DNA from 3 places in the Clostridium sp. 7_2_43FAA genome. Region 1 is predicted to be linked to each of the others. Evidence: riboswitches for the same ligand, from Rfam matches in the RefSeq annotation. Region 1 holds a riboswitch; each other region holds the start of a gene.
The links. A riboswitch is a leader RNA that binds a small molecule or an ion and turns the genes downstream of it on or off. The one in region 1 is predicted to bind S-adenosylmethionine.
Positions count from the first base shown of each region.

Region 2: linked by a shared signal. The riboswitch ahead of metF (methylenetetrahydrofolate reductase [NAD(P)H]) and the one ahead of metH (methionine synthase) in region 1 are both predicted to bind S-adenosylmethionine.
Region 3: linked by a shared signal. The riboswitch ahead of CSBG_RS15500 (O-acetylhomoserine aminocarboxypropyltransferase/cysteine synthase family protein) and the one ahead of metH (methionine synthase) in region 1 are both predicted to bind S-adenosylmethionine.

Region 1 is NZ_JH815222.1:1,364,978-1,368,272, forward strand. Features, by position in the region: gene aspD (aspartate 4-decarboxylase) at 1-964, opposite strand, end outside; SAM riboswitch class I at 1,157-1,254, shown strand; gene metH (methionine synthase) at 1,356-3,295, shown strand, end outside.
Region 2 is NZ_JH815222.1:287,042-290,336, forward strand. Features, by position in the region: gene CSBG_RS02935 (MraY family glycosyltransferase) at 1-90, shown strand, start outside; gene CSBG_RS02940 (GNAT family protein) at 296-829, shown strand; SAM riboswitch class I at 992-1,115, shown strand; gene metF (methylenetetrahydrofolate reductase [NAD(P)H]) at 1,283-2,176, shown strand; gene CSBG_RS02950 (S-ribosylhomocysteine lyase) at 2,239-2,697, shown strand; gene CSBG_RS02955 (NAD(P)H-dependent oxidoreductase subunit E) at 2,979-3,295, shown strand, end outside.
Region 3 is NZ_JH815222.1:3,066,146-3,069,440, forward strand. Features, by position in the region: gene CSBG_RS15495 (ZIP family metal transporter) at 1-217, opposite strand, end outside; gene CSBG_RS15500 (O-acetylhomoserine aminocarboxypropyltransferase/cysteine synthase family protein) at 842-2,125, opposite strand; SAM riboswitch class I at 2,245-2,364, opposite strand; gene CSBG_RS15505 (5-formyltetrahydrofolate cyclo-ligase) at 2,411-3,007, opposite strand; gene CSBG_RS15510 (hypothetical protein) at 3,031-3,295, opposite strand, start outside.

The DNA.
Region 1 (3,295 bases):
AAACTCCTATAGTGTTATAAGGCAAATCGGCCATTAATGATCTAAACTCAGGAACGAACGTACCATAAACATCATCAGAAATTATCATTATATCTTTATTATATTCATTTATAATAGAAACTAGGTTTTTTCTACACTCAGTGCTTAATGAAACAGAAGGTGGATTACTTGGATTCACTATAAATAAAGCTTTTATAGAATTATCTTTAAGTTTCTCTAATTCATATAATGGATATTGCCAAGTATGTGTACCATCAATTGTTGTTTCAGTAGCTTTTATAGGAACTATTTCTAAATCATATCTAGGTAAAACAGGTATTTCTAGATAAGGAGTAAAAATTGGTACCATTATTGCTATTTTATCTTTAGGGTTAAGAAGCATATTTGATCGTAAAGTATCAAATATATAACACATTGCTGCAGTAGCTCCTTCTACTGCAAAAATATTAAATTTACCACTTGGAGGCTTATTGTAACACATTTCTTGTACTAAATAATCATGAACTATTTCTTCAATATGATACAGCATTCTATCTGGCACAGGATAGTTATCTCCAATAATTGCATCCGTTAATTCATATAAGTAATCATCAGCATTAAAGCTTTTTTCATTTATTCCATATTCAATTATTTTTTTTAGTAATTCTGTCCCTGGTAAAATATTATTTTTATCTATAAATTCTATGAATCTATTATAAATACCATTTTTTTTAGGCATTCCAGCTAAATCACCATTATTAATATCTTTTTTAGTTTCATCAACAGCAAAAAGACCAAATGTAAAAAAAGCTTCTCTAGGAGTAGATGCTGTCCAATTTGGATTTCCCCTACCAGCGTCTAAAAGAATACGGGCTGTTTTTTCATTTTCACCATGAGCTAGTTCTATTAACCTATTTTTAAATTCAAATGGACTTATTTTACCATAAATTTTTTCGATTTCTTCACGCTGTAAGTTTTTGTCCATAGTTTTTCTCCTTAAATAAAAGTTTTATCTTATTTTTTGTTATGAATTAAAATATTATTCCTTTAATATAGATGAATTAATAATATAAAAAATTAATACTAACAATTTATATAAAAATTAAACTTAAACGTAATTATTTATTGAAACATATTTACAATAAATAATAAAGATTATATAATTATATAAAATAATATCTTATTAAGAGTGGTGGAGGGACTGGCCCTTTGAAACCCAGCAACCTGCTTTCTAGTGTGGTGCTAAATCCTACAGATTTTTCTGAAAAATAAGAGTAATAGAGTTTGTATATAATCCTTTCTTATTTTAGAAGGGATTTTTTTATTGATATTAGTTGTGTATATAATATTTAGAGTTATTAAAGGGGGGCTGTATAATGAAGAGAGATTTTGAAATAGTAAAAGACTTAGAAAAAAGAATTTTAGTAATAGATGGGGCAATGGGAACTAATATTCAATCATTTATGTTAAAAGAAGCTGATTATAGAGGAGATTTATTAAAAGAATTTCCTATAGATCAAAAGGGAAATAATGATTTATTGAGTATAACAAAGCCAGAAGTAATTGATGAAATACATCGAGGATTTTTAGAGGTAGGTGCAGATATAATAGAAACTAATACATTAAATTCAAATAGAATATCACAAAGTGATTTTGGACTTGAAAATTTAGTTTATGATTTAAATTATAAAAGTGCAAAGCTAGCTAAAATGGCGTGTGATGATTTTTCTAAAAAGGATGGTAAAAAAAGATATGTAGCAGGATCTATAGGGCCAACTAATAGAATGGCATCATTATCTCCAAATGTTGAAGACCCAGGATATAGAAATATATCTTTTGACCAGTTAAAAGATGCATATGTAGAACAAATAGGTGCTTTAATTGATGGAGGTATTGATTTAGTTTTAATAGAAACAATTTTTGATTCATTAAATGCAAGAGCTGCTATTATGGCTGCAAATGATGTTTTCAGGTTGAAAAATAAAATCCTTCCTATAATGGTATCTGGAACAATATCAGATAAATCAGGAAGAATTTTATCTGGACAAAATCTTTTAGCTTTTGCTGCTTCTATGAAAAACGAAAATATCATTTCAATAGGACTAAACTGCTCTTTTGGAGCGAGAGATTTAAATCAATTTATAAAAGAGTTATCAGAAACTCAGGATCTATTTGTATCAGTTTACCCAAATGCAGGCTTGCCTAATGAATTAGGGTTTTATGATGAGTCACCTGAAATAACATCAAAGTGTATTGAAGAAATGTTAAAAGAAGGATATCTAAATATAGTAGGCGGATGCTGTGGGACTACTTATGAACATATAAAAGCAATTGCAAATATAGCTAAAAACTATAAACCAAGAATTGTAAAAGGAATTGAAATAGAAAGTGTATATAGTGGATTAGAAATAACCAAGGTGAATAAAGAAAGTAATTTTATTAATATTGGAGAAAGAACGAATGTTTCAGGATCTTTAAGATTTGCACGACTTATTAGGGAAAAGAAATATGAAGAAGCTCTTTCTATTGCTAAAGAGCAGGTTGAAAATGGTGCTCAAATAATAGATATAAATTTTGATGATGGGCTTTTAGATAGTGAAAAAGAAATGGATTATTTTTTAAAACTTTTAGCTTCAGAACCTGATATTTCAGCTAAACCTATAATGATTGATTCATCAAGATGGGAAGTTATAGAAAAAGGTCTTAAAGTAATTCAAGGGAAGCATATAGTGAATTCTATTTCTTTAAAAAATGGAGAAGAAGATTTTCTAAAGAAGGCAAAGATTATTAAAGATTTTGGCGCAGCAGTAGTAGTAATGGCTTTTGATGAAAAAGGTCAAGCAGATAATTATGAAAAGAAGATAAGTATATGTAAAAGAGCTTATGATCTTTTAGTGAATAAAGTTAATTTTCCACCAGAAGATATAATATTTGATCCGAATATTTTAGCAATAGCAACAGGGATTGAAGAACATAATAACTATGCTTTAGATTTTATAAATGCAACTAAATGGATAAAAGAAAATCTACCATATTCTAAGGTTTCAGGTGGAGTTAGTAATTTATCATTTTCTTTTAGAGGTAATAATAAAATAAGAGAAGCTATGCATTCAGTTTTCTTATATCATGCTATAAAAAATGGTATGGATATGGGGATTGTGAATCCAAGTATGATTCAGATATATGACGATATTCCAAAAGATTTACTTAAATTAGTTGAAGATGTTATTTTAAATAGTTCTGAAGATGCAAGTGAAAAACTTTTAGAAGCTGCTACTTTATATAAAAATGATTTAAGAGAAGGCGGGGAAAGTAA
Region 2 (3,295 bases), 1.1 Mb from region 1:
TTTACTCCAAAGCAAGTTGTAACGTACATAAATATGGTTAGTTTAGCCTTTAGTATAATTTCTATAATATTACTTTTAATAAAAAACTAGAATAAAATATTTATTATAAAAATAATAAAAGGATTTGATTTATATATAAAATAAGTATATAATTACTGAAATAAAATAATTAATTAGAAAATTCAGCCAAAAGGCTGAATTTCTTTTAAAGAAAAATAGTTTGAAGATTCAAAAAGAGATCATCAACTATCCAGTTTCAATTATCCATTATAAATTGTAAAAGGGGGGTATTATCATGTATAGTGGTAAATTAGTAAAATTAAGGGCGTATAAGGAAGCGGATATAGAAAAAGCAGTAGAGTTTATAAATGATGAAGAAGTGAAAAAACTATTAGATTCTAACATTCCATTTCCAATGACTAAATGGCAAGAAGAAGAGTGGGTAAAAAGTAGAAAAGCAAATACCGATTTTACTTATGATTTTGCAATTGAGGATTTAAAAACTGGAAAGTATATAGGTGGATGTAGCATTAATGAATGTAATGTGAAAAATAGAACTTGTGAAATAGGAATAATGATTGGGGATAAAGAATACTGGAGCAAGGGATATGGAAGCGATGCACTAAAATTGCTAATAAAGTTTATATTTGAAGAAGTAAATATGAATAAGATAAAGCTTAAAGTTTTTTCTTTTAATAATAGAGCTATTGCATGCTACAAGAAAGTTGGTTTTAAAGAAGAAGGTATATTGAAAAAAGAATTATATAGAAGTGGAAAATATTACGATGTAATACCAATGGCAATTTTTAAAGATGACTTTGATAGTTGAAATCATCAAATATGAAACTTATAGATAATTCTTTTGTGAATTTGTCTATATAATTTAATAGCTAAAGAAGTGTATTTATAAATTTTAATTTAAAATATATAATTTCAATATATATTTACAAATGTTTGTAAATAAAATATAATATAGAAAAAGAATATTTAAAACTTATCAAGAGTGGTGGAGGGACTGGCCCTAAGAAACCCAGCAACCTACGTAGGTTAATTATAATGAATGATTTTCACTTATATAACCTCATTGTGTGGTGCTAATTCCTGTTAGATAAGGGTAATTCATAGGCTGTATATTAATACCTAAAGGTTATCCTTTAGGTATTTTTTTATGTATAAAGAATAACTTTCAGCTATCAATATCCATTGTTAAATATAAACTATCAATAGAAATTGTAAATTATCTATATATTATCAATTATTCATTGAAAAAAGGGGGCAAAACATGAATATAAATAATTTATTTGATAAAAAAGAGGTGGTTTTTTCTTTTGAGATATTTCCACCAAAACAAGAATCAAAAATTGATACTATTTACAATACTTTAGAGGAATTAAAAGATTTAAAGCCAGATTTTATAAGTGTAACATACGGGGCAGGTGGAAGCTTATCTAAGAACATGACATGTGAGATTTCATCAATAGTAAAAAATAAATATAAAATAGAACCATTAGCTCATTTAACATGTATAAACTCAAATAAAAACCAAGTAAATTCCATTTTAGATAACTTAAAGCAGTCAGGAATAGAAAATATATTGGCTTTAAGAGGTGATATTCCGTTAGGTTATAAGGGAAGTAATGAATTTGATCATGCAAGTGATCTTATAAAGCATATAAAGCAAAGGGGAGATTTTAATATAGTTGGGGCATGTTATCCTGAAGGACATTTAGATAGTAAAAACTTAGAGGAAGATATAATTAATCTAAAGAAAAAACAAAAAGCTGGTGCTACACACTTAATTTCACAATTATTCTTTGATAATGAGTACTTTTATAGTTTTTTAGAAGAAAAAGAAAAGTACAATATAGATATTCCAGTACAAGCAGGAATAATGCCAGTTATAAATACTAAACAAATAAATAGAATTGTTTCATTATGTGGAGCTAAGCTACCAAAGAAATTTATTAGGATAATGAATAAATACGAATTTAATCCTGAGGCATTAAGAGATGCTGGAATCGCATATGCTACAGAGCAGATAGTAGATTTGATATCAAATGGAGTAGATGGAATTCATTTATATACTATGAATAATTCGTATGTTGCTAAAAGAATAAGCACAAGTATATTTTCTATATTAGATACTATAAATAATTGTGAAAGATTAATAAACTAGTTGATATATTAATGAGGGTAGATATTTAAAGATAAATAAGATAGTTATGTGGAGGATGTAATATGGAAAAAGTAGAAAGTTTTGAATTAGATCATAGAATAGTTAAGGCACCATATATAAGAAAGTGTTGTTTGCTAACAGGTAAAAAGGGAGATAATGTAACAAAGTTTGATATTAGATTTTTACAACCAAATAAAGAAGCCTTTGGAACAGCTGCGATGCACGGACTAGAGCATCTTTTGGCACATGAATTAAGAAGTAGATTAGAAGGAATAATAGATTTATCACCAATGGGATGTAGAACTGGATTCTATTTAAGTATATGGGGAGATAGAGAAGCTTATGAAATAAAAGAAGCATTAGAATTATCTTTAAGAGAAGTTTTAAAGGCGACAGAAATACCTGCTGCTAATGAAATTCAATGTGGAAACTACAGAGACTTATCATTATTTGGAGCAAAAGAGTATGCTAAGGAAGCTCTAGAAAAAGGTTTTTCATTAAATATATATGGAGAAAAATAAGTGTTTTATGCAGAATTATAAGTTGATTTTAAGTATAAGACATATAATAATTTATTAATGAATAAAAATATACTATAAGATATAGGAGTTGTATTCTAATATGAAAGGATTAGAATACAACTTTTTTATTTCCTATGTAAGTATAAATGAAATGAGATTTAATAGCCAGTAAAATAAATCAATAGTGGCAGGTATTTTATATATTTTAAAAAAAATAGAAATATGATACTATTTAATTGTTAGAATATTTTAAAAATTCAGTTAAAGATGGGGGAGATAATTTGAGAGATAAATGTGGTAAATTTAAAGATTTAGAACTATTTATCCAAGAAGGGAATGATGATGAAAGTTCATTAATTTCTGTATTACATCATGCCCAAGGATTATATGGGTATTTAGGAAGAGAGGTTCAGGAGTATATAGCTTATAGATTAAATATACCAGTATCTAAGGTATATGGGGTAATAACTTTTTATTCATATTTTTCTACAGAACCAAAAGGAAAGTATGTAATAAGTATATGTACTGGTACAGCATGCTTTGTTAGAGGGGCATGTGATATATTAGAGGATTTTAAAAAGATACTTGGAATAAAAGA
Region 3 (3,295 bases), 1.7 Mb from region 1:
CTGCAGCTGGAATAAATGATAATTTCCCCATATTTTGAGACATATCTATAGAAGGAATAATTAATGACCATACTGCTGCAGCCATCATAACTCCTGATGCAAATCCAAGAAGTATCTTATTAACCATTTTATTCATTTCTTTCTTCATTGCATAAACACAAGCAGCCCCTAGAGACGTACCTAAAAACGGTATTAAGATTCCAATTAAAATATTCATTCCCACTCCTCCTTTTATAAACACTATTTCATATATTGATTAAATAACTTATGGCATCTTTCCTGAGTATCTTCTATCAAACTTGTTTTCCTATATAAATAGAGCAATTGTTCCATCTTTAAAACCATCATCTACTCAATTTGAATCTGTAAAATCATTATTATTTATATTATTGATTTTATTTTCTGATTAATCTGAAGAAACTAAGTCTATTTTCTTATCATTAACATGTCCCTCTTTTTTTTAATTTATTACACTACTATAGCCACATATGAATAATCAACATATATCTAAAACATGAATAATACTTTTAATAAACTTACTCATAAACTTTTCCCCTGTATAATCGACTTTCTCCTAATCTTTATTATATCTAAGTATATTTTAACATATTTCTACTTAATATATTCTATTTTAATTCCTATATTATTTATAAAATTAAAACCAATAGTTAAAAGCTACTATTTTCTAATACCAATTAAAAATAGTAGCTTTTAACAAATATATTATTCTAATTTGTTAAAATATCATATTTCTAAAATGAGAGTCACAAAACGTGATACCCTTTGAAATAAAATTTTAAACAACATTGAATTCTTTTATTTTCTTATTGTTTTTTTATTATTAACTGTTAATTGAGATTAATGCTTGTTCAAAATCTGCAATTATATCTCTTATATCCTCAATTCCAATTGAAACTCTCATCAAATCAGGTGTTACTCCACTTGCTATTTGCTCTTCCTTTGATAATTGACTATGTGTAGTTGTTGCTGGATGTAAAAGACAACTTCTAACATCTCCTAAAGTAACTACTAATGCTACTAATTTTAATGCTTTTGTAAATTTCTTTGCTGTTTCTATATCTCCTTTTATTCCAAAAGTTAATAATCCACTTCCTCCACCTTTTAAATATTTCTTTGCTTTATCATATTGTGAGCTTGTTTCAATATATGGATAATTAACCCACTTTATTTTAGGATGTTTTTCTAACCATTTTGCTAGTTCTAAGGCATTTTGTGAATGTCTTTCCATTCTTAAATGAAGAGTTTCTAAACCTAAATTAGTTAAGTAAGCATTAAATGGACTTTGACATGCCCCTATATCTCGTCCTAATGTAACTCTTAACTTTGTAATATATGCAGCATTTCCAAATGATTCTACATATTTTAATCCATGATAACTTGGATCTGGTAGAGTAAATTCTTCAAAATTTCCATTTACCCAATCAAAATTTCCTCCATCAACTACTATTCCTCCAATGCTCTGTGCATGTCCATCTGCATATTTAGTAGTTGAATGTACCACTATATTTGCCCCATGTTCAAATGGATTACACAAATATGGAGTTCCTACAGTATTATCTACTATAAATGGAACCTTTAACACCTTTGCAACCTCTGAGAACTTATCAAAATCTAATATATTTAATCCCGGATTACCAATTGTCTCTCCATATACTGCTTTAGTATTTTCATTTGCACATGAAAGAATTTCTTCCTTACTTGCTTCTGGATCAACAAAGGTTACATCTATCCCCATCTTTTTAAGATTAACCGTAAATAAATTAATTGTTCCACCATATAAAGAAGATGCTGATATTATATGATCCCCAACCTTACATATATTTAATATTGAATATAACACAGCTGCTTGTCCTGATGCTGTAGCTACTGCCCCAACTCCCCCTTGAAGTCTTGCAAACTTATCTTCTAATGCACAAACTGTAGGATTAGATATTCTACTATACAAATGCCCCTCTGCTTCTAAGTTAAATAAATTTTCTAAGTGATCTGGATCATCATACTTATAAGTTGCTGTTTGAAATATTGGTAATACCCTAGGTTCCCCAGCCTTTGGTGTATAACCTCCTTGAATACATATTGTCCCTTTTTCCCATTTTCCTTCCATATTGAAAGCCCCCTTATTTAATATTATTGCTTATTGCTTTTCTATAAAATAAAAAAAGTTACTTCAAATAAGAAGCAACCTAAATATACTAAACTATTCACTAATAAACTCAATGAAATACCTTATTTGCCAAGCATCAGCTTGCAGGATTTAGCACCACACTTATTTATAAAATAATTTTATATTTCGTAGGTTGCTAGGTTTCATAGGGCCAGTCCCTCCACCATTCTTAATAAAGTCTTTTTTATTTAATTATTATATATTATACACTATATCTTTAAATTTTCAACCATTATTTGTATTTTTTAAGGCTCTAGTATTCGTGATTATATAATCTACTTTGATATCATGCACTTCTGATTCTATTTTATCAACTATTTGTAAATCATATGCCAATGCTATCTTATTTTCTTTAGATTTTATATCTTTTAAATACCTGTCGTAATATCCTCCTCCATACCCTATTCTGTTACATTCTTTATCAAAAACAACTCCAGGTACTACTATTAAATCTATATTTTCTTTTTCAATATAATTAGAGTCATCTATTGGTTCTAAGATACCCATTGAATTTTTCTTCAGCTCATCAATAGAATTTAATTTTATTGCCTTCATTAATTTATCATCTTTATATACTTTGGGAATAAAAACATTCTTTTTATCCTTAAAGGCCTTTTCTATTATATTTCTTGTATTTATCTCATTGCTAAAGCTTATGTAAATAAATATATTAATAGATCTTTTATATAAATCTGTATTTATTAACTCATTAAATATTTTATTATCCATTAATTCTTTTTCGTTGTTATTTAGTGAATCTCTTATTTCTAATATTTTATTTCTTAAAACTTTCTTTTCTTCTTTATTCATAATTTTTTTCATTCCTTCATTTTTTCACTTTTTAATTATTTTTCTTTGCAAAATATATTTATTATATCTCTTAATATTGCTGCAGCTGCATTTATAGTTCCTGATGCACCGCCTATTACACTAATGTCTCCTAAAGTATCTGTACTATAAAGCACACCTTTATTTTTACCATCTACAAAATATAAAGGATGACTTTTATCTATTACCTCAGGTTTTACATATGCTTTGATTTGTTCGCCTTCTTTATATATTTTTCCTATTAATTTAATTTTATTGCCATTCTTTTTTTCATTTATTATT